DNA from 2 places in the Kineococcus mangrovi genome. Region 1 is predicted to be linked to the other one. Evidence: riboswitches for the same ligand, from Rfam matches in the RefSeq annotation. Region 1 holds a riboswitch; the other holds the start of a gene.
What was found. Region 1 has a riboswitch for cyclic di-AMP ahead of AB2L28_RS05725 (transglycosylase family protein). Riboswitches for the same ligand answer to the same signal wherever they lie in the genome.
Positions count from the first base shown of each region.

Region 2: another riboswitch for cyclic di-AMP. It lies ahead of AB2L28_RS06685 (C40 family peptidase); the one in region 1 lies ahead of AB2L28_RS05725 (transglycosylase family protein).

Region 1 is NZ_JBGGTQ010000002.1:546,538-557,058, reverse strand. It holds gene modA (molybdate ABC transporter substrate-binding protein) at 1-324, shown strand, start outside; gene AB2L28_RS05750 (ABC transporter permease) at 321-1,139, shown strand; gene AB2L28_RS05745 (sulfate/molybdate ABC transporter ATP-binding protein) at 1,136-2,242, shown strand; gene AB2L28_RS05740 (ABC transporter ATP-binding protein) at 2,291-3,178, shown strand; gene AB2L28_RS05735 (ABC transporter permease) at 3,175-4,350, shown strand; gene AB2L28_RS05730 (TrmH family RNA methyltransferase) at 4,370-5,011, shown strand; gene AB2L28_RS05725 (transglycosylase family protein) at 5,114-5,800, opposite strand; cyclic di-AMP (ydaO/yuaA leader) riboswitch at 5,797-5,968, opposite strand; gene AB2L28_RS05720 (lysophospholipid acyltransferase family protein) at 6,138-6,899, opposite strand; gene AB2L28_RS05715 (SDR family oxidoreductase) at 7,017-9,308, opposite strand; gene AB2L28_RS05710 (hypothetical protein) at 9,503-9,694, shown strand; gene AB2L28_RS05705 (metallopeptidase family protein) at 9,700-10,056, shown strand; gene AB2L28_RS05700 (tetratricopeptide repeat protein) at 10,097-10,414, shown strand; gene AB2L28_RS05695 (HAD-IIA family hydrolase) at 10,423-10,521, opposite strand, start outside.
Region 2 is NZ_JBGGTQ010000003.1:113,223-123,743, forward strand. It holds gene AB2L28_RS06660 (NUDIX hydrolase) at 1-272, opposite strand, end outside; gene AB2L28_RS06665 (MFS transporter) at 731-2,020, shown strand; gene AB2L28_RS06670 (Gfo/Idh/MocA family protein) at 2,112-3,317, shown strand; gene AB2L28_RS06675 (cryptochrome/photolyase family protein) at 3,362-4,741, opposite strand; gene AB2L28_RS06680 (iron-dependent transcriptional repressor DtxR) at 4,873-5,556, shown strand; cyclic di-AMP (ydaO/yuaA leader) riboswitch at 5,881-6,050, shown strand; gene AB2L28_RS06685 (C40 family peptidase) at 6,053-6,904, shown strand; gene AB2L28_RS06690 (HNH endonuclease) at 7,271-7,765, shown strand; gene AB2L28_RS06695 (NAD(+)--rifampin ADP-ribosyltransferase) at 7,785-8,198, opposite strand; gene AB2L28_RS06700 (potassium channel family protein) at 9,177-9,956, opposite strand; partial or broken gene AB2L28_RS06705 (ATP-binding cassette domain-containing protein) at 10,271-10,521, shown strand, end outside.

The sequences.
Region 1 (10,521 bases):
TGCGGGGCGGCGACCGAGACGGTGGAGGAGGCGTCCGGGGTGACGTTGTCGCCCGTCAGCGAGGAACCGTCGGTGACCGACGTCCTCGGCAAGGTCACCTCCGGCGAGGCCGACGCCGGCCTCGTCTACGTCACGGACGTCCGCGACGCCGGGGACGCGGTGACCGGCGTGGAGTTCCCCGAGTCCTCCGCCGCCGTGAACACCTACCCCGTGGCGGCCCTGGAGGACGCGACCGACGCCGGGCTGGCCGAGGAGTTCGTCGACTTCGTGACGGGGCCGGACGGACGGGAGGTGCTGCAGGACGCGGGGTTCGGCACGCCGTGACCGCGCGCGCCCGGACGGTCCGGCGCGGCGGGGGCGCGGGGGGGAGCGCGCTGCCCCGGTGGGTGCTCGTCCCGGCCGCGCTGGGGTTGCTGCTGTTCGTGCTGCCCTTGCTCGGGATCCTCTCGCGCGTCCCGTGGGCCCGGTTCGCAGCGCTCATCACCTCCGAGTCCGCCCTCACGGCGCTGCTGCTCAGCCTGCGGACCGCGTCCGTGAGCACCGTCCTGTGCGTCCTGCTCGGCGTCCCGATGGCGCTGGTCCTGGCCCGCGGCCACGTCCCGGGGACCCGCGTGCTGCGCTCCGTCGTGCTGCTGCCCCTCGTCCTGCCCCCCGTCGTCGGCGGCCTGGCGCTGCTGTGGGTGCTGGGGCGGCGTGGGCTGATCGGCGCGACCCTGTCGGTCCTCGGCGTCGAGGTGGGCTTCACGACCGCGGCCGTCGTGCTGGCGCAGACGTTCGTCTCGCTGCCGTTCCTCGTGCTCAGCCTGGAGGGGGCGCTGCTCACGGCCGGGGACCGCTACGAGTCGGTCGCCGCGACCCTCGGCGCCCGCCCCGGCCGCGTCCTGGTCCGGATCACCGTCCCCCTCATCGCACCGGGGTTGCTCTCCGGTGCCGTGCTCGCCTTCGCCCGCGCGCTGGGGGAGTTCGGGGCCACGATCACCTTCGCCGGCAGCCTGCAGGGCGTCACGCGCACCCTGCCGTCGGCGATCTACCTCCAACGCGAGACCGACCCCGACGCCGCGGCGGCGATGTCGCTGCTGCTCGTCGTCGTCGCGGTCGTGGTCGTCGTCGCCGTCCGGGGCCGGCGGAGCGTGCTGTGAGCCTGCACCTCGACGTCCGGTTCGGCCCCCGCGACCTGGACGTCGCCCTCGACGTCGCGGCGGGGCAGGTCGTCGCCGTCCTCGGCCCCAACGGGGCGGGGAAGTCGACGCTGCTCGCGCTCCTGGCGGGGCTGCTGCGCCCCACCGCCGGCCGCATCGTGCTCGACGGCACCGTCCTGGCCGAGGGCGGCGGGGCCTTCGTGCCCCCCCACCGGCGCGGGGTCGGGCTGCTGGCCCAGGAGGCGCTGCTCTTCCCCCACCTCGACGTCGCCGCGAACGTCGCCTTCGGCCCGCGCAGCACCGGCGCGTCCAGGTCCCGGGCCCGCGCCCGCGCGAGCGAGGTCCTCACCGAGGTGGGGATGGCCGGGTTCGCGGACCGCCGTCCGCACCAGCTGTCCGGGGGGCAGGCGCAGCGCGTCGCGATCGCCCGCGCCCTGGCCGCCGACCCCCGCCTGCTGCTGCTGGACGAACCCCTCGCCGCGCTCGACGTGGCCGCCGCCCCCGAGGTGCGCCAGGTGCTGCGCCGGGTCCTCGGCCGCGGGGAGCGCTCGGCGGTGCTCGTCACCCACGAACCCCTCGACGCCCTCGCGCTCGCCGACCGGGCCGTCGTCGTCGAGGCCGGCCGCGTCGTGGAGGACGGGTCGGTGCAGCAGGTCCTCACGGCCCCGCGCAGCCGGTTCGCCGCCCAGCTGGCCGGTCTGGACCTGCTGCCCGGGGTGTTCACGACCGACGGCCTGCGCACCCCGGACGGTGGGCTGGTCGCCGGGCTGCCCGGCGACGGCCCCGCGGTGCCGGGACGCCCCGGGGTGGCCGTCTTCAGCCCGTCGGCCGTCGCCGTGCACGCCGCCGACCCCGGCGGCAGCCCGCGCAACCGCTGGGCCGCGACCGTCGTCGACGTCAGCCCGCGCGGGGAGGTGGTGCGCGTCCGCGCGCGCCTGGACGGGGTGCGCGGCCACGACGTCGCCGACGTCCTGGCCGACGTCACCGTCGGTGCCGCCGCCGAGCTCGACCTCGCGCCCGGGGCGGCCGTGCACCTCGCCGTCAAGGCCACCGCCGTCCGCCTGCACCCCACCATCGAGGGGGAACGGGTGCCGGTCCGGTAGACGTTCGGTGGACGCGGGTGTCCCCGACCGGCCCCTAGGTTCGGGCGGGTGCTCGCCCTCGACAACATCACCCGCCGCTTCGGGGAGCGTCTCGCCCTCGACGACGTCAGCCTGAGCGTCCCCGACGGGCGCATGGTCGGCTTCGTCGGCGCGAACGGGGCCGGGAAGACCACGACCATGCGCATCGCGCTCGGTGTCCTGGCCGCCGACTCCGGGACGGTCACGTTCCGCGGGAAGACGCCCGACCTCGCCACCCGCCGACGCTTCGGGTACATGCCCGAGGAACGCGGCCTGTACCCCAAGGGGCGGTTGCTCGAGCAGCTCGTGTTCCTCGCCCGGCTGCACGGCGTGGACCGCGCGGTGGCGACGCGCCGCGGTCAGGACCTCCTCGACCGCCTGGGGCTGGGGGACCGGGCCCGCGACAAGCTGGAGTCGCTGTCGCTGGGGAACCAGCAACGCGTCCAGGTCGCCGCCTCCCTCGTCCACGACCCCGAGCTGCTCGTCCTCGACGAGCCGTTCTCCGGCCTGGACCCCCTCGCCGTCGACGCGATGGCCGACCTGCTGCGGGAGAAGACCGCCGCGGGGGTCGGCGTCCTGTTCTCCAGCCACCAGCTGGACCTCGTCGACCGGTTGTGCGACGACCTCGTCGTCCTGCACGGCGGCCGTGTCGTCGCCTCGGGGGAACCCGAGAAGCTGCGCCGCGAGCGCGCCGGGTCCCGGTACGAGCTCGTCGCCGACGGCGATCTCGGCTGGCTCGCGGCCGTCCCCGGCGTCACGGTGCTCGAGCGGCGCCGGCACGGGCTCGTCCTGGAGCTGTCCGGTGCGCCCGACCTCGACCAGACCGTCCTCTCCGAGGCGGTCCGCCGCGGCCCGGTGCGCTCGTTCGCACCGATGCTGCCCTCGTTGTCCGAACTGTTCCAGGAGGTGTCCCGGTGAGGGGCCAGTGGTGGATCGTCGCCCAGCGCGAGATGACCGAGCGACTGCGGGACAAGGGCTTCATCATCTCCACGGTCCTGCTCTTCGTCATCGTCGCCGTCGCCGCGGTGCTGCCGGGTCTCATCTCGGGCGGGTCCGACGACTACGACGTGGCCGTGACCGCGCAGTCGCGCCCGTACGTGGAGACCGCCCAGTCGGGTGAGGACACCGGTGACCGCGTCGTCCTGCGCGACGAGCCCGACGCGGCCGCCGCCGAGCGCGCCGTCCGGGACGGCGACGTCGACGCGGCCGTGCTCGTCACCGGCACCGGGGTCGCGATCGTCGGGGACCGCGCCGTGTCGGACACCCTCTCCGGTGTCCTGGCCACCCGCGTCGTCGCGGCGCAGCGGGTCGCCGCGTTCGAGGAGCTCGGGGTCGGCGCCGACGACGTGCGGGCGGTCTTGTCGCTGCCGCCGCCGACCACGGTGCTGCTGGCCCCCGACGCGGTGGACCCGTTCACGGTCTACCTGCTCGGTCTGGTCTTCGCCGTCCTGTTCTTCCAGATCGTCCTCATCTTCGGCTACGCCATCGCGCAGAGCGTGGTGCAGGAGAAGCAGACCCGCGTCATCGAGCTCCTGGTGACCACCGTCCCGGTCCGCCAGCTGCTCATCGGCAAGATCCTCGGCAACGGCATCCTGGCCTTCGGGCAGATCCTCGTGCTCGTCGTGGCGGGGATCCTCGCGCTGCGGTTCGCCCAGCCCGAACTGCTGGAGTCGATCCCCGCGATCCCGACGGCCGCCGCCTGGTTCCTCGTGTTCTTCCTGTTCGGGTTCGCGATGCTGTCGTGCCTGTGGGCGGCGGCCGGGGCGATGGCCAGCCGGCTGGAGGACCTGCAGTCCACCGCCACCCCGGTGCAGATGTTCGTCATGCTGCCGTTCTTCGCCTCGTTCGCGGTCAACGAGCCGGGGACGCTGCAGACGGTCCTGTCCTACGTCCCCCTGTCCTCACCGATGGTCATGCCCAAGCGGGTCGTCCAGGGCGACCTCCCCGTCTGGGAACCCCTGCTGTCCCTCGGCGTCATCGCGGTGACGGCCGTGCTGTTCGTGACCGTCGCGCGCCGGCTGTACGAGAACAGCCTCCTGCAGACGGGACGGTCCCTCGGGCTGAAGTCCGCGTGGCGGAAGGCCGCCTGAGACCTGGCAGGATCACCGGGTGCCGGACGAGCGGGTCGAGCAGGTCGAGCAGCGGGTCGTCGGTGTCGGTCCCTGGGAGGGGCCCTGGCCCGACGACCCGAGGTTCGACCCGGCGCTGCTCGCCGAGGGCGACCGTCGCAACGTCGTCGACGGATACCGGTACTGGTCGAACGCGGCGATCGTCGCCGACCTCGACACCCGCCGGCACCCGCTGCACGTGGCGGTGGAGAACTGGCAGCACGACGCCAACATCGGCTCGGTCGTGCGGACGGCGAACGCCGTCAACGCCGCGGGCGCCCACGTCGTCGGCCACCGCCGGTGGAACCGGCGCGGCGCGATGGTCACCGACCGGTACCTGTCGGTCCACCACCACGAGGACGTGGCGGCGCTGGCCGCGTGGGCCGCGGAGCGGGGGCTGCCCGTCGTCGGGATCGACAACGTCGAGGGGTCGGTCCCGCTGGAGACCTACGACCTGCCGCGCGAGTGCGTGCTGCTCTTCGGGCAGGAGGGCCCCGGGCTGACCGGGGAGGCCGTGGCGCACTGCGTCGACGTCCTGGCCATCGCGCAGTTCGGGTCGACCCGCTCCATCAACGTGGGGGCCGCCGCGGCGGTGGCGATGCACGCCTGGGTGCGGCGGCACGTGTTCGGGCAGCGGCCCTAGCGCGAGGCCCCCGGTCCGCCGCCGGACGACGAACGCCCCGGGCCGGCCGGGGCCGGACCCGGGGCGGGTCGCACGTCGCGCGGGCCGGCAGGCCCCGGGTCGTCAGGGCAGGACGAGCACCTGACCGACGACGATGTGCGCGGGGTTGTCCCCGATGGCGGCGCGGTTGGCGTTCCACACGGCCACGTAACCGCCGGCGACACCGTTGTTGACGGCGATCCGGTACAGCGTGTCGCCGGGGGCGACGACGTGGGTGCGAACACCGGCGGGTGCGGCCTCGGCGGCCGGAGCGGGGGCGGGCTCAGGAGCAGGAGCAGGAGCAGGAGCAGGAGCAGGCGCCGGAGCCGGCGCGGGCGCCGGGTGCAGCAGCGCGGCCTCCATGCCGGCCGGGTCGGCCGCACCCCGCAGGCCGAGCTTGCGGGAGCAGGACGGCCACGCGCGCCAGCCCTGCTTGGCCAGGACGCGCTCGGCGACGACGATCTGCTGCTCGCGGGAGGCGAGGTCGGCGCGCGGGGCGAACTGCCCGCCACCGAAGCCGGTCCACGTGCGGGCGCTGAACTGGACGCCGCCGTAGTAGCCGTTGCCGGTGTTGATGTGCCAGTTGCCGCTGGACTCGCACTGCGCGAGGCGGTCCCACTCCTGCACGGGAGCGGCCGAGGCGCTGGAGACCGGGGCGAGCAGCGCAGCGCCGGCGGCACCGGCGGCCGCGGTCGCGAGCAGGCCACGACGGACGAGCTTGGTGTTGCCGGGCGCGCGGTGGCGCGCGGGGGCGCGACGGATCGCAGACATGTGACCTCCAACGCCTGCGAGGTCAGCTGTCGGGTTCGGGTCGAAGGTGGTTTGACCCGGCCGCGCGGGCGCGGCTTCACCCCGAGGACTCCCGCCGGAGCGGTCGTCCGAGGAACGTGTGGGTCCCCCGCTCCTGCCCACGGGCTCTGCTTCCGGCGCGGTGGGCAGGACTCGGCGTTCCGCGGCCGTGTCCCCGGGGAACCCCGGGAACGTCCTGACGGTAACAAGTCAGCCGCCCGCCGTACACCGTCCCGCGACCCCGTCGTGACCCCGGGCCGCGGCGGCGAGCGGCGCGGGCACCCCCCGCGTGACGCAGATCACGCGAGCGGGCCCCGGGTCAGCTGTTCGCGAGCAGCTTCGCGACGGCTTCCTCGATGCGCGTCGTGAACTCCCCGGCCTTCTCGCCCTCACGACCGTGCAGGGGTTCGCCGAAGGTGACGTGGATCGGCGGTCGCCCCTTGACGGGCCAGTTCTTCTTCGGCGGCATGGCGTCGAAGGTGCCGCGCAGCGCGATGGGCACGACCGGCACCCCCGCGTCGAGGGCCAGGTACGCGGCCCCCTTCTTGAACGGGCGCATCTCGCCGGTGTAGCTGCGCCCGCCCTCGGCGAAGATCACCAGGCTCCAGCCGTCGGCCAGCAGCTGCGCCGACGGGTTCTGCCCGCGGCCCCCGCGACGTTCCAGCGGGTAGGTGCCGATGACCAGGCCCGACGGGGCCGCCCGCCACCAGACGTCGAAGAAGTAGTCGGCCGCGGCCGCGATGGCCACGCGCCGGCGGCGGCGGGGTCCGAGCGCCTCGAGGATGACGGGCGCGTCGAGGTGGGAGGAGTGGTTGGCGACGAGGACGGCCGCGGTCCCCAGCCGGTCCAGCGCCTCGACGTCGTGGACGTGGAGGCGCACCTGGGACTTCATGAGCGGGGTCATGAGCACCCGCTGCAGGGTGGCGCGGACGGTCGTCGCCGGCGCCGAGCGCACCCAGTCGTTGCGGTGGACGGCGCGCCCGCCCTCACCGGGTTCGGACGGGCCGGTGGAGCGCTTGCGCAGCGACGGCAGTGCGCGCACGATCCGGGTCGGTCGCGGGATCCCCATCAGCCTCGCCATCCTTCGGTCCTCGACACACCGGCGGTCACTGGCGGTGCGGAGTTCACAGGAGGCATCCTGCCACGGCCCCCGCCGCCGGGTCGGGCGCCACCACCGGCCCGACCGGTACCGCGCCGCTCAGTCCGTGCCGGCCAGCACCTGCTGCGGCACCCGCAACCGGCGGGTCGGGGAGGAGGCCGCCCAGTCGGCCACCGGCCAGCGCGAGGCGCGCGCCACCCGGAACAGTGGCACGTCGGGGGAGACGGCCGTCGGGTTGCCGACGGTCTTGAGCAGCGGCAGGTCGACGTGGGAGTCGGCGTAGGCGTAGCTCGCGGCCAGGTTCGCGCCCTCGACCTCGGCGTAGCGGCGCAACCACGCCGCGCGCGCCTCGCCCACCAGCGGCGGGGAGGTCAGGAAGCCGCTGGCGCGGCGGCGGCCGTCCGCGGTGGTCTCGTCGAGCTCGGTGCACACGACCTCGTCGAACAGACCCTCCAGCGGCCGGGTCACCTGCCGGACGTCCCCGGTCATGAGGATCGTGCGGTGGCCGGCGTCGCGGTGGGCCTGGATGCGCCGCAGCGCGTCCGAGGAGACCTGCTGCAGGAACGACGGCGCGAAGACGTCGTCGACGTAGGCCTCCAGGGCGTCGAGGTCGACGCCGGCGTACCCGCGGAACAGCGAGCGCAGGAAGCTGCCGCGGTCCCGGCGCTCGGCGGCGATCCACCCCGGCAGGTGCCGCATGATCCGGCCGAACTCGGCGATGCGGGCGGGAGCGTCCAGGGACGACAGCCGCAGCGTCAGGTAGGTGTCCACGACGGTGCCCGGCAGCAGGGTCCCGGCCAGGTCGAAGACGGCGACGACCGGGGCCGCGCCCTCGGTGGCCGGGCGCAGCTCGCGCGGGCCGCTCGCGGCGGCCTGGGTGCGGCGCCGGCGGATCTCGTCGTACTTGCGCATCTGCGCGGTCACGCTCGGGCAGTGCGACTGGAGCCAGTAGTGGTCCCAGTCGACCTCGGAGGTGTCGAAGCCCCACGTCTCGACGTCGGCCGGGTCCAGGGACCGGTGCAGCGCGAGGGTCCGGTCGTCGACGAAGCGCAGCTCGGCCTCGGTGTACGCCTTGTACAGGTCCATGTACCGGCGGGCGAACTCGATCTGGCGCTGGGCCTTGTCGAGCGTGCGCGAGACCTCGCGCACCTTGGCCGACCGCGGCGCCAGGGCCAGCACGCGGTTGCCGGCACCGGTCAGCAGCTCCCCGGCGCGCACCTTGCGCTCCACCGCCCGGCCGCCGGGGAAGTCCCACGTCGGCATGACGGCCGGGGAGGTGTCGAACGGGTGCTCGGTGAAGTAGGCGCGGATGTACTCGTAGATGTGCCGGAACGTCAGCGGGTTCCGGGCGCCGGAGGTGACGTGGTAGTACGCCGGCTGCGACAGCGGCGGCGGCGTGGCGGAGGCCTTGAGGATCGCGTTGACGACGTGGTCGATCGGCACCACGTCCAGGACGGAGTCCGGGGCGGCCGGGAACTCGGTGAGCTCACCGCGGCCGTAGGCCAGGATGATCGGCTCGGCCATCTTGAAACCCTCGATCCACCCCGGGTGCGGGTGCTTGACCGCGGACTCCACGATGCTCGGGCGCAGGATCGTCGTCGGGACCACGGGTGCGGCGATCTCCTCGACCAGCCGCTCACCCATGGCCTTGGTGAACGTGTAGCAGTCCGTCCAGCCCAGCGTCCGGGCGCGCTCCTTGCCCGCCGCCTTCTGCTGCGCGCTGACCCACGCGACGCGGCGCTCCTCGGCCCCGGCGGCCACGCTCAGCGGACCCGCCCGCCCGTGGTCGCGCTCGGCGGCGCGCAGGAAGCCCTTCAGCCGGCCCTCGAGCCGGGAGTCCTCCTCGATCCGCGCGGCCAGCCGCAGCCCCGAGGCGGTCTCGGTGCGCCAGTCGACCTGGTGCTCCACGGCCCGCTCGGGCACGGCGCCGCGGCGACGGCCGCCGACGTAGGCGGTGGAGACGTGGACGTAGTGGACCGCGCGCCCACCGCGCTCACCGGCCTCCAGCGTGCGCTCGACGAGGGCGCGGGTGCCCGTGACGTTCGTGGTGAAGGCGTCCTGGATGAGCGGGTCGAACGAGACGTCCCCCGCGCAGTGCACGACGACGTCGATGTCGGTGGGCAGCTCGGGCACGTCCGACAGGTCGCCCTCGAGGGCCTCCACGCGCGTCTTCAGCAGGTCGTCGGCCTCACCCGCGGCGCGGAAGATCGGCTTGCGCAGCACCGAGCGCAGGCGGTCCTCGCCGCTCTGCCCGGGCTTGGGGCGCACCAGCGCCACGGCCGTCGTGCCCGGCAGGTCGACGAGCAGGCGCTGCAGCAGCGCCTCACCGATGAAGCCCGTCACCCCGGTCAGGAGGAACCGCTTGCCGTCGAGCTGCTCAGCCAATCGCACGCGGAGGATCCTGCCACGGATGCCGCCCCCCTCCGTCCGTCCGGCGGGCGCGCACGACCGGAGAACCGGACCGGGCCCCGGGTCGTTCCCCCGGTGGACCCCGTGCCGCCGACCCGAGGAGGAGCTGAGACGTCGTGCTCGACAGCTGGAGGTCGTCCCCCCGGGATCGAGGTGTGAGCGACGTGCGACGGCCGGTGAGGCACCCCCGGTACCGGGTGGCCGTCGTCGCGCACCCGCGCTCCGCCCCCGACCCCGCCCTCGTGCGCCTGCGCACCGGGGCGGCGCCCGCCGGCGCGGTCCCGGGGGTGGACGCGGTCCCCGTCGAGCGGCCGGGCCGGGCCGCGGTGCGCGAGCTCGACGGCCGACGCGTCCTCGTCGGCGGCTGAGCGCCGTGGTGGAGCTCTCGCGCGAGGAGTTCGAGGAGGCCGTCGCGGACGCGCTCGACCGCATCCCCGACGCCCTGGCCCGGGCGATGGACAACGTCGTCGTCCTCGTCGAGGACGACCCGCCGGAGGGTTTCGCGCAGGACCTCCTCGGGCTGTACGAGGGAACCCCGCTGACCGAGCGCGACGGGTGGTGGGCCGCGGGCGCCCTGCCCGACCGCATCACGGTCTTCCGCCGGCCGACGCTGGCGATCGCCCGCGACCGCGAGGAGGTGGTGGCCGAGGTCGGGATCACCGTGGTCCACGAGATCGCGCACCACTTCGGGATCGACGACGCCCGCCTGCACGAGCTGGGCTGGGCCTGACCCGCGGAATCAGGGGTCCGGCGCACGGGTTGTGGAACCCGTGAACATCGACCTGCTGAGCTTCGAGATGGCCCGCGACGCCTTCGACGAGCGCCGGTTCACCGACGCCGTCCGGTCGCTGGAACCCCTGGTCCGCCGTCACCCCGACGACCGCTCCCTGCGCGAACTGCTCGCCCGCAGCTACTTCGGTGCCGCGATGCTGACCAAGGCGGAGGAGCAGGCGCGGGACCTGGTGCGCCGCACCCCGTCCGACGCCTTCGCGCACCTGCTGCTCTCGCGCGCCCTGGAACGGCAGAGCCGGCACGACGAGGCCCGCGGCCACCGCGTGATGGCGCACGTCCTCGGCGCGGAGGTCTGACCCGGGGCTCAGACCAGGTCGACGAGGTCGCCGATCCCGTCGACGACCTGGAACGGCTGGAACGGGAACCGGCGGACCTGGTCGCGCCTGGTGGACCCGGTGAGGAC
Region 2 (10,521 bases), on a different contig from region 1:
TCGGGGGCGCGGTCGGGGCGGCCGAACGTGTAGAGCTGCTCCAGGTAGCTCGGCCGCAGCCCCGTGGTCTCGGCCAGCGTGCGCCGGCCGGCGTCGGACAGGCTCTCCGCCTGCCGCACCCACCCGCCCGGCAGGGCCCACTGGCCGTCGAAGGGGTCGCGCGTGCGGCGCACCAGGGGCAGGTGCACGCGCACGTTCCCGCGACGGTCGGGCAGCAGGGCGAAGATCACCGTCGAGACCGCGACGAGGATCGCCTGCTGTGACGCGCTCATGAGGAGGCCGGACCCCGGATCAGTAAGGGTGGTTCTGACAAAAACTCGGACGTCGAGCACTGTAGGCCCCTGCGTCCCCCCTCGACAAGCCGCGCGCCCGGACGCGGGTCGCAGCGCCCGGCGGCCGGTGGGACGCGCCGGCGGGAATACGGGGTGACAACTCCGGGGGAGCAGTCGTACCGTCGAGGTACACGGGAAGGAGGTGGTCCGAACACATGGTTTCTCATCGGACGCGTGAGGTGGCTGCCCGCTAGCAGCTGCGTGCAGGACGCGGACCGCTCTGGTCGCCCCGCGCAGCGCGGCGAATCCACGGCAGTCACCGGGTCCCCGGGCGCCGGGTTGTCCACCGGCCCACCGCGACGGTCTCCTGACCGTGGTGGCGGAAGTGCCCGGGGGCTTTCTCCTGTCCGGGGGCCTGGTGCGGGAGGTTGTCCCGGACAACCACCTATCCTCGGGTCGTGAGCTCACCACCCGCCGCCCCGCGGCGGCGCCTGCTGGCCGACACCACCCCGCTGCGCGAGGTCCCCGCCTTCCGGTGGCTCTGGATCGGGCAGTCCCTGGCCGGGATCGGCACCCAGCTGACCGTCGTCACCGTCGGCCTGCAGGTCTTCGCCCTCACCTCCTCCACCTTCGCCGTCGGCCTCGTGGGCGTCGTCGCCCTCGTCCCCCTCGTCGGGCTCGGCCTGTACGGCGGCTCCCTCGTCGACGCCCACGACCGGCGCAAGGTCGCCCTGCTCGCCTCGTGCGTCCTGTGGGTGCTCTCGATCGCGATCGCCGCCCAGGCCTGGTGGCACGTGGAGTCCGTCGGCCTGCTGTACGCGCTCGTCGCGCTGCAGAGCGCGGCCTTCGCCGTCAACAACCCGGCCCGCTCGGCCATCGTCCCCGGCATCGTCCCGCGCGAGCTGCTGCCGGCCGCCAACGCCCTGTCGGGGACGACGAACGCCATCGCGCTCACCCTCGGGCCGCTGCTGGCCGGGTTCCTCGTCGCGACGTGGGGGTTCCAGGCCGCCTACACCGTCGACGCCGTGACGTTCGTCGCCGCCCTCGTCGGCGTCCACCGGCTGCCGCCCATGCGTCCGCAGGTGGCGGCCGGCAGCCACCGGCCCGGGTTGCGGTCGGTCCTGGAGGGGGTCCGGTTCCTCGCCACCCGGCCCAACGTGCGGGCCACCTTCCTCGCGGACCTGTGCGCCATGGTGTTCGCCATGCCCCGCGTGCTCTACCCGGCCCTCGGCGCGGCCGAGCTCGGCGGGGGAGCGCGGACCGTCGGGCTGCTCGGCGCGGGGTTCGCCGTGGGCTCCGTCCTCGCCGGGCTGCTGTCCGGGCCGCTCGGCGGCGTCCGCCGCCAGGGGGCGTTCGTCGTCGGCTGCGTCGCCGTCTACGGCGCCTCGATCGCCGCGTTCGGCGTCGTCCTCGTCGCCGCGCCCGACGGGACGGGCGGCAAGCTGTGGGCCTGCGTCGGGCTGCTCGCCGTGTCGGGCGCCGCCGACGCCGTCAGCTCCGTCTTCCGCGGCACGATCCTGCAGGTCGCGACCCCCGACGCGCTGCGCGGCCGGCTGCAGGGGGTGTTCATCGTCGTCGTCGCCGGGGGCCCGCGCCTGGGCGACCTCGTCCTGGGGTCGGCCGCGACCGGCGTGGGGGAGGGGTTCGCCGCGCTCGCGGGCGGCGCCGCGTGCGTCGTGGCCGTCCTGGCGCTCGCGGGCGCGCAGCGGGGGTTCCTCCGCTACGACGCCCGGCACCCCGTGCCCTGACGGTTCACCGGAGGGGCCCGGGCCGGCCGGTTGACTCGTGTAGATTCCGGTGTCGTCCATCGTCGCGTCCCCGGCTCGCAGGAGAGTCCCCGTGAAGATCGCTGTCATCGGCACCGGCCAGTTCGCCCGCAGCTTCATCGCCCTGTGGCAGCTGCACCCCGACGTGGAGGAGGTGTGGGTCACCGACCTCGTGCCCGAACGCGCCCGGCAGCACGTGGAGTCCCACGGCCTCGCCGGGGCCTTCGACAGCTTCGAGGACGCGCTGGCCTCCGACGTGGACGCCGTCGCGATCATGACCCAGCGCTGGTCGCACGGCCCCCTGGTGCTGCAGGCGCTCGAGGCCGGCAAGCACGTCTACTCCGCCGTGCCGATGGCGAGCGCCGTCGACGAGGTCGAGGCGATCGTGGCGAAGGTCCGCGAGAGCGGGCTCGTCTACATGATGGGCGAGACCAGCTACTACAACCCCGCGACCGTCTGGGCCCGCGAGCACATCGCCGCCGGGGAGTTCGGCCGGGTGTTCTACGGCGAGGGCGACTACGTCCACGACATGGACAACGGGTTCTACGCCGCCTACCGGTACAGCGGCGGGGAGGACTGGAAGGCGACGGCCAGCTACCCGCCCATGCTCTACCCGACCCACGCCATCGGCGGGGTGCTGGGCGCCTGGCCGACGCACGTCGTCAGCGTCAGCTGCACCGGCATCAGCGACACCCGCGGCGACGGGGTGTTCGACAAGGCCGTCTCCCGCTGGGACAACGACTTCTCCAACATGTCCGCGCTGTTCGAGCTCGCCGACGGCGGGGTCGTGCGGACCAACGAGTTCCGCCGGGTCGGCTACTGGAGCGGGCCGGAGTCGCGGTTCCGCTTCTACGGCACCGAGCAGGTGATGGAGCAGTCCGTCACCAGCACCGTCGTCACGGTCAAGACCGAGGGCGAGGACTACCGCAAGGGCGCGACCCTGGACATCACCGACGAGCTGCGCGCCGGTGAGCACGGCGACGTCTCCGAGGACCTGGCCGACATCGACCCGGCGCTGCTGAGCAGCTTCCGCTCCGGCACCGCGAAGGTGCACGACCGCAGCCGGCTGCCGGTGGAGTTCGAGGGGGCCCCGAACGGGCACGAGGGGGCGCACCACTTCCTGGCCGACGACTTCGTCGTCGCGGTGCGCGACCGCGTCCTCCCGCCGGTCAACGCCTGGGTCGCGGCCCGGTTCACCCTCCCGGGCATCGTCGCCGACGAGTCGGCCCGCCGGGGTGGGGTGCGGCTGCCCGTCCCGGACCTCGGCGACCCGGCCTGAGGAGCGCACCCACCCGGGCGGGCGCCCGGGTGGGTGGGGCGTCCTCAGCCCTTGACGCGGGCGTAGTCGTCGAGGGCGACGCGCCGCTCGTGGGCGTGGTCGACGATCCGCTCGGGGTAGCCGTGCTCGTACCCGTCCTCGACCTCCCACGGCGTGTGGACCGCCCCGCCCGGCACGTGCCGCAGCTCGGGCACGTACCGGCGCACGTAGTCGCCCTGCGGGTCGAACTTGCGCCCCTGCGTCACGGGGTTGAACACGCGGAAGAACGGGGAGGCGTCGGTGCCGGAGCCGGCGACCCACTGCCACCCGTGGTTGTTGCTGGCCAGGTCGCCGTCGCGCAGCCAGCGCAGGAACTCCCGCGCCCCGTGGCGCCACTCCACGTGCAGGTCCTTGACGAGGAAGCTCGCCACGATCATCCGGACGCGGTTGTGCACCCACCCGACCGAGCGCAGCTGCCGCATCCCGGCGTCGACGACCGGGTACCCCGTGCGCCCCTGCGCCCACGCGGTGAAGGCCTCGCCGGGGTCGTCGTAGCGCAGGCCGGCGAGCTGCGGCTTGTAGTACTCCCGCGCGCTGTCGGGCCGGTTCCACAGGACGTCGGCGTAGAAGTCGCGCCAGCACAGCTCGGTCCGGTACGTCTGCGCCCCGTCGGACCGCTTTCGGCGCAGGTCGGCCAGCAGCGTCCGCGGGTGCAGCTCGCCCCACTTCAGGGCGTGCGAGAGCTGGGAGGTGCCGTCGTGGTCGGGGCGCTCGCGCTCGTGGCCGTAGTCGGCCAGGCCGTGCTCGAGGAACTCGTGCCACCGGTCGTGGGCGGCCTCCTCGCCCGCCTCCGGCAGCGTGAGGTCGCCCAGGTCGGGCTCGCCGGGCCAGTGCCGGCCGTCGACGCCCTCGCCGTCGCGGATCCAGCGGACGTCGTCGGGCAGCTGCGCCGGTGCGGGCCAGCCGTGCTCGGCCCAGGCGCGGGAGAAGGGCGTGAAGACCTGGAACGGCTTGCCGGAGCCGTTGAGGATCGTGCCCGGCCCGACGGCGTAGGGGGTCCCGGTGCGCACGAGCTCGCGCTCGTCGTCGGCCAGGGCGGAGGCGACGTCGTCGTCGCGCCGCCGGCCGTAGGGGCCGGCGTCGGCGCTGGCGTGGACCCGGCCGGCACCGACCCGGCGCGCGACCCGGCGGACGACCTCGGCGGGGTCCCCGCGCTCGACGACGAGGCGGCCCCCGAGGTCGGCGTCCAGGGCGCGCAGCGACCGCAGCAGGTAGGCGCGGCGGACGTCGCCGGAGGGCCCCCACAGGGCCGGGTCGAGCACGAAGAGCGGCAGCACCTCCCCGTCGCGGGCGGCCGCCAGCAGCGCGGGGTGGTCGTGCAGGCGCAGGTCCCGCCGGAACCACAGGACGCTGGTGCTCTCGCGGGAACTCGCCGGGGCCGCCACGGGCGCCGACGCTAGCCGTGGCGGGGCGGGACCGCTATCGGGGCGCGCGGGCAGGTCCGCCGGCCGGGCGCGACCCGCGGGCGGTGCGGACAGGGGTGCGACCACCGGTGCCGATACCGGATGATGACCCGGTGAGCGATCTCATCGACACCACCGAGATGTACCTCAAGACGGTCTTCGAACTGGAAGAGGAAGGCCTCGTGCCGATGCGCGCTCGCATCGCCGAGCGGCTGCACCACTCCGGACCCACCGTGTCCCAGACCGTGGCCCGCATGGAGCGCGACGGACTGCTGCACGTCGGCACCGACCGCCGCCTGCAGCTGACCGAGGCGGGCAACGCCAAGGCCATGCGCGTCATGCGCAAGCACCGGCTGACCGAGCGGTTGCTCACCGACGTCATCGGCCTGGAGTGGAGCCTGGTCCACGAGGAGGCCTGCCGCTGGGAGCACGTGGTGTCCGAGGAGGTCGAGAAGCGGCTCGTCGCGATCCTGGACCACCCGCACTTCGACCCCTACGGCAACCCGATCCCGGGCCTGCAGGAGCTGGGCGAGGGGGAGGTCTCCGAGGGGTTCCGCGTCGGGGTCAAGCCGCTGACGTCCCCCGACGTCGAGGGTCGCGCGGTCGTCGTCCGCCGCCTCGGCGAGCCCCTCCAGACCGACGTGCCGCTCCTGGCCAAGTTCAAGGACGCCGGTCTCGTGCCCGGGGTGGAGGTCGTGGCCAAGTCCTCCGGCACCGGGGTCGAGGTCACCGTCGGTGGCGCCGTGGTCGATCTCACACCCGCCGAGGCGGGCCACATCTTCGTCGCCGTCGGCTGAGCCCGGCCCCGGCGGCGCCGCGTCCCCCGCCGCACGTCCCGGGGCGTCCGGCGACCGGGGACCACCCGGGCGGTCCCCGGTGCAGGGCGTTGCGGCGCAGGCCGTCGCGCTCGGTGTGGCGACGTCACTCCTCCCGTGGTCACGCAGATCGGCGTTCAGTGCGCCTTCGTGACTCACCGTCACCTGATGATCGACGGGACGTCACCAGCTCGGCACCTGCTCGTCACCGGGCCGTGACATCGCCGTCGTGGACGGGTTATGGTCCACCCGCATCCCCGACCACGTGCGTGGATGCCCTCCCGCGGACGCCGAGCCCTGCCACCGCGACGAGGTCCCCCGAGACATCACATGGCAGGGGTGGGGGAACCAAGTTCTCCGGGCCAGGCCCGACCAGCAGGTCGGCCGAGCCCTAGGGGTGAAGCCGGTGCGAACCGGCCGGGCTACTCCCTGCCCGAACCCGACAGCTCACCTCGCAGGCGTCGGAGAGGCCCACACCTTGACGACTCGCGTCCAGGCGCGCCACCGCGCTGCCGTCCGCCCCCTCACGCCCCTGACCGACCTGTCGGGCAGCCTCGCCCGCACCGCCGGCGGGGCCGCCCGCACCGGCGCCGTCGCCGCCGCTGCCGGTGGCCTGCTCGCCGCGGTCGCCCTCCCCGCCAGCGCGGCCCCGGCCGCCGCTCCCGCCGCGGTCGGCGCGAGCACCGCCTCCGCCGTCCCGGCCGCCTTCGGCGCCACGGCGCCCGGGGTCGTCTCCGCCCCGGCCACCGCCACCACGCTGGCCACCACCGCCACCTTCGCGGCGGCTCCGGCCCCGGCCCCGGTGGTCGTGGCCCCGGTCCTCGAGCGCGGCACCCGCACCGCCGGCCCCGCCCCGGCCATCGCCTCCAGCGTCGCCGAGAGCGCTGTCGCCCTGGCCCGCCCCGCCGCCGTCGAGGTCGCCGCCCCCGCTCCGGCCCCCGCGCCGGAGCCGGCTCCCGCCCCGGTCCCGCTGGGTCAGCAGATCCTGTCCATCGCCGACGACTACGCCGGTGCGCCCTACGTCTACGGCGGCACCACGCCGTCCGGCTTCGACTGCTCGGGCTACACCAGCTACGTGTACCGCCAGGTCGGCGTGGACATCCCGCGCACCGCCAACGCCCAGAAGCAGGCCGCCGCGGGCATCTCCCGCGGCGACGCCGTCCCCGGCGACCTGGTGTTCTTCTCGAACTCCGGCGGCCGGGCGTACCACGTCGGCATCTACGCCGGCGACAACATGATGTGGGACGCCCCCCGGGCCGGGAAGCCCGTCCAGCTCCGCGCCATCTGGAGCAGCGCCGTGACCTTCGGCCGGCTGGCCCCCACCGTCTGAGCCGGGCCCCGTCCAGGAGGCGTGCACCGCGACGCGGTGCACGCCTCCTGCGCGTCCGGGCCGGTGCCGGCGAGGACCCGCACGGGCGTTCACGGGAAAGTTGCTGACTCTTCCACCACCGCGACGTACGCTGCCGTCAACGACGACGGGTAGCAGCACCGACTCACGGGGAGGGCCGATGACGACACCTCGCACGCACGCCGTCCCCGGCCGCACCGCGGGAGCCGGGACCGCGGTACCGCACGGGCCCACCGGGCAGCACGTCGTGGGGCACCACCACGTGCACCACCACCATGCGGCCGTCGTCGCTCTCAGAGGCGCCTCCCCCGTCGGGGACGGCGCCTCTCGTCGTCTCAGGAGGTGGATGTGCGCACGCTCGTGCTGAACGCCGGCTACGAACCGCTCGCGGTCGTGTCCTTCCGGCGGGCCCTGGTCCTGGTGCTGGCGGGGAAGGCGTCGGTCGTCCTCGCCGACGCCGATCCCGTCGTCGGTGCGACGGTGAGCCTGGAACGCCCGTCCGTCATCCTCCTGACCCGGTACGTCCGGGTGCCGCGCGGGCAGGTCGTGCCGGTGAGCCGGCGCGGGGTCCTGCGCCGGGACCACCAGCGCTGCGCCTACTGCCGCGGGCACGCCGCGACCGTCGACCACGTGCTGCCGCGCAGCCGCCGGGGCCCGGACAGCTGGGAGAACCTCGTGGCGTGCTGCGTGCGCTGCAACAACGCCAAGGGTGACCGGACACCGGAGGAGATGGGCTGGCACCTGCCCTTCCGGCCCGGGCCCCCGCGCGGGGCGTCCTGGGCGGTGCGCGGCGCCGACCAGGCCGACCCGCGGTGGGACTCCTTCCTGGCCACGGCGGCCTGACGAGCGGGCGCCGGGGTCGTCAGTTGACGATCCCGGCGTCCGTCTCCCGCAGCACGATCAGCCGTTCCGTCCACTGCTGCACCGCCTCCGGCGTCAGCCGGGTCCCGCCGTGCACCTCGCGCACGACTCGCAGCGGGTCCGTGCTGCGGAACGAACGCGTGGGGTTGCCCGGGAACTTCCTGTCCGTGACGTTCGGGTCGTCCTCGAAGGGGCCGGTGGGCTCGACCTCGTAGACGTGCGGGTCGCCGCCCCCGAGCAGCACGGCCATCTCGGCCGCCAGGCCGGCCCCGTCGCGCAGCGCCGTGAAGCAGACGTGGTTCATGACGACCTCGGGACGGTAGTTCGACCGGCGCCCGGCCACGAGCAGGTCGCCGGGGGACACCGCGGCCCTCGTGCCGTGGAAGAAGGGGCCGGGTTCGTCCGGGAGGACCACCGGGTCAGCTCACGGCGCACCGGCCGGGCCGACGGTGCGGTCGTGCGTCGGCGCACCGCGGGACGGGCGGGTGGGTGGACCCCCGGCGCGTGGTGCTGCCGATGACGGATGATCCTCAGGCGGTCGATGCCCCGTGGCTGGTGCGCGCACGGGTCCGTCACGAGCCCGACCGCTCCTGCGCGGTGCTCGTCGGGGGGCCCGACGGAGAGGTGCAGGTGGGCAACACCCGCCAGACCGGTCGCATCGGGCAGGTGGCCCGTGAGGGTGCGGACCGCCTGTGGGGCCGTCCGGCGGGGAGCACCACGTGGGCGAACCTGGAGCTGTCGATGCCTCGTCCGCCGTGCGGGCGCGATGGGCAGTGGGTGCGCGTCGTGGCTGTCGGCGAGGACGCTCTGCCCGATGACCTGCTCGAGGTGGGGCAGGTGGGTCTGGCGTACTGGTTCGGTGCGGAGTGGGCGTGGATGGTCAGCGGCCCCGGCCTGGGGGGATCTCCCCGGGTGAGCACCTGGACTTCGAGACGTCGTGTCAGCCGGGCCGGGCGGGAGAGGCGCGGCGCGGCGCGGGAGCTCGCCGGTCCGGGGTTCCGTCCAGGACGTGGTCAGGCACCTCGTGGTCGAGGTCGACCCGCGTGGTGTGCCAGTCCTCGTCGCCGTGTTCGTCGCCCCGAGGGACGTACCCGCGTGTCACTGAGGTCGTCGGCAGTCGAGGAGACCGCACTCCGCGGGACGACCGCGAGGCCGGAACGGCGGTGCGGCTGGCCGCGGTACCGGCGCCGCCTCGTCCGCGACGAGAGTCAGGTCGTGGGGTGAGCCGTGGGTGTCCTCCGGACGTCGTCGGGGCGACCGCGACAGGACACCCACGGCTCACTCCACGTGGTGACACCGATGGGTGCGACACCGCGGTCGCCAGGACAGCCGGGGGAAGTGGTTCCGGTACCCCCGCACCGCGGCGCCGTCACCACCCGGCGAGAACGTCCCTTCACTCGTCGGGTGCCGGCGGGGCCGACCCGGCGGAGGCGTCCCGGGCCCGCAGCTCGGCCCGCAGCTGCCGCACCTCCCGGGCCAGGGCCTCCACGTCGGCGCGGGTCGCGGCGGCGCTCTCCTGCTGACCGTCGCTGACCCGGTCGATCAGCCACGACGCCAGCGACGCGGTCACGATCCCCAGCAGGGCGATGCCGGCCAGCATCAACCCGACGGCGACCAGGCGCCCCGTGCTGGTGACGGGGTGGAAGTCGCCGTAGCCGACGGTCGTGATCGTGGTCACGACCCACCAGGAGGCGTCGGCGAAGGTGGTGATGTTCGCCCCCGGGGCGCCGCGCTCGGCGTCCAGGACGGCCAGGGCTGCGCAGAAGCCCACCAGGACGGTGGCCGACCCCACGTACAGGCCGACCCGCCCCCGCAGGGACGCGCCGCTGCTGCGGTTCAGGATCCGCAGGACCGTCAGCACCCGCAGCAACCGCAGCGGCCCGAGGGCCGGCAGGACCAGCAGCGCCAGGTCGAGGGGGTGGGTCCACGCGAAGCGCAGCCGGTGCGGGGCCCGGAAGAGCCGCCACGCGTAGTCGACCCCGAACAGCACCCAGACCGCGACCGAGACCAGCGCGCAGGCCGTGCGCGCGGCCGGCGGCAGGCCCGGCGCCAGGACGGGCAGGGCGTAGGCGACCAGCCAGAGCGCCGCGGCCACCACGAGGACGTGGCCGGGCAGTTCGGCGTCCCCGGGGCGGGACCCCCGGTCGGCGGTGAGGGCGTCGGGCTGGGGCACGGTGGCGCCTCCGGTGGTGCTCGCAGCGGCTGGGGGGACAGTAGCCCGTCGGTGGCCCGAAAACGGCGGGCCCCCGGGACGGTGCCCTCGCTAGCGTCCTGGACCAGCGCCACCGTCGCCCGCGGCGGCCACCGCGACGTGCCCCGCCCGAGAGGAACCACCCCGTGCCCGCGCCCACCCCGTCCTGGCGACGTCTGGCCGGCCGGCCGGCGACCCTCTCGGCGGTGCTGGGGGTCGCGGCCGCCGTCGCGGAGACGTTCAGCACGGTCGTCACGGGGCGGCTCGCGGCGGGACCGGCCGCGGGGCTGCTCGTCGTGCTCGGCGTCCTCGTCCTGACCGCGAGCGCCGGTGACACCCTCGGCCGGCTCTGCCTGGCCACCGCCGTCGGCCGCGCGGAGGGCGGTCTGCGGGCCGACCTGCTGGCCGCGGCGTTCGCCCAGCCCGTCCCGGCGCTGGGGGAGCAGGCCGTCGGGGAGGTCATCGACCGCGTCGACGACGACCCGCGCCAGCTGGCCCGGCTGGTCCGGGAGGCGTTGTGGGACCTGTGGCGCGGCGGCGTCCGCAT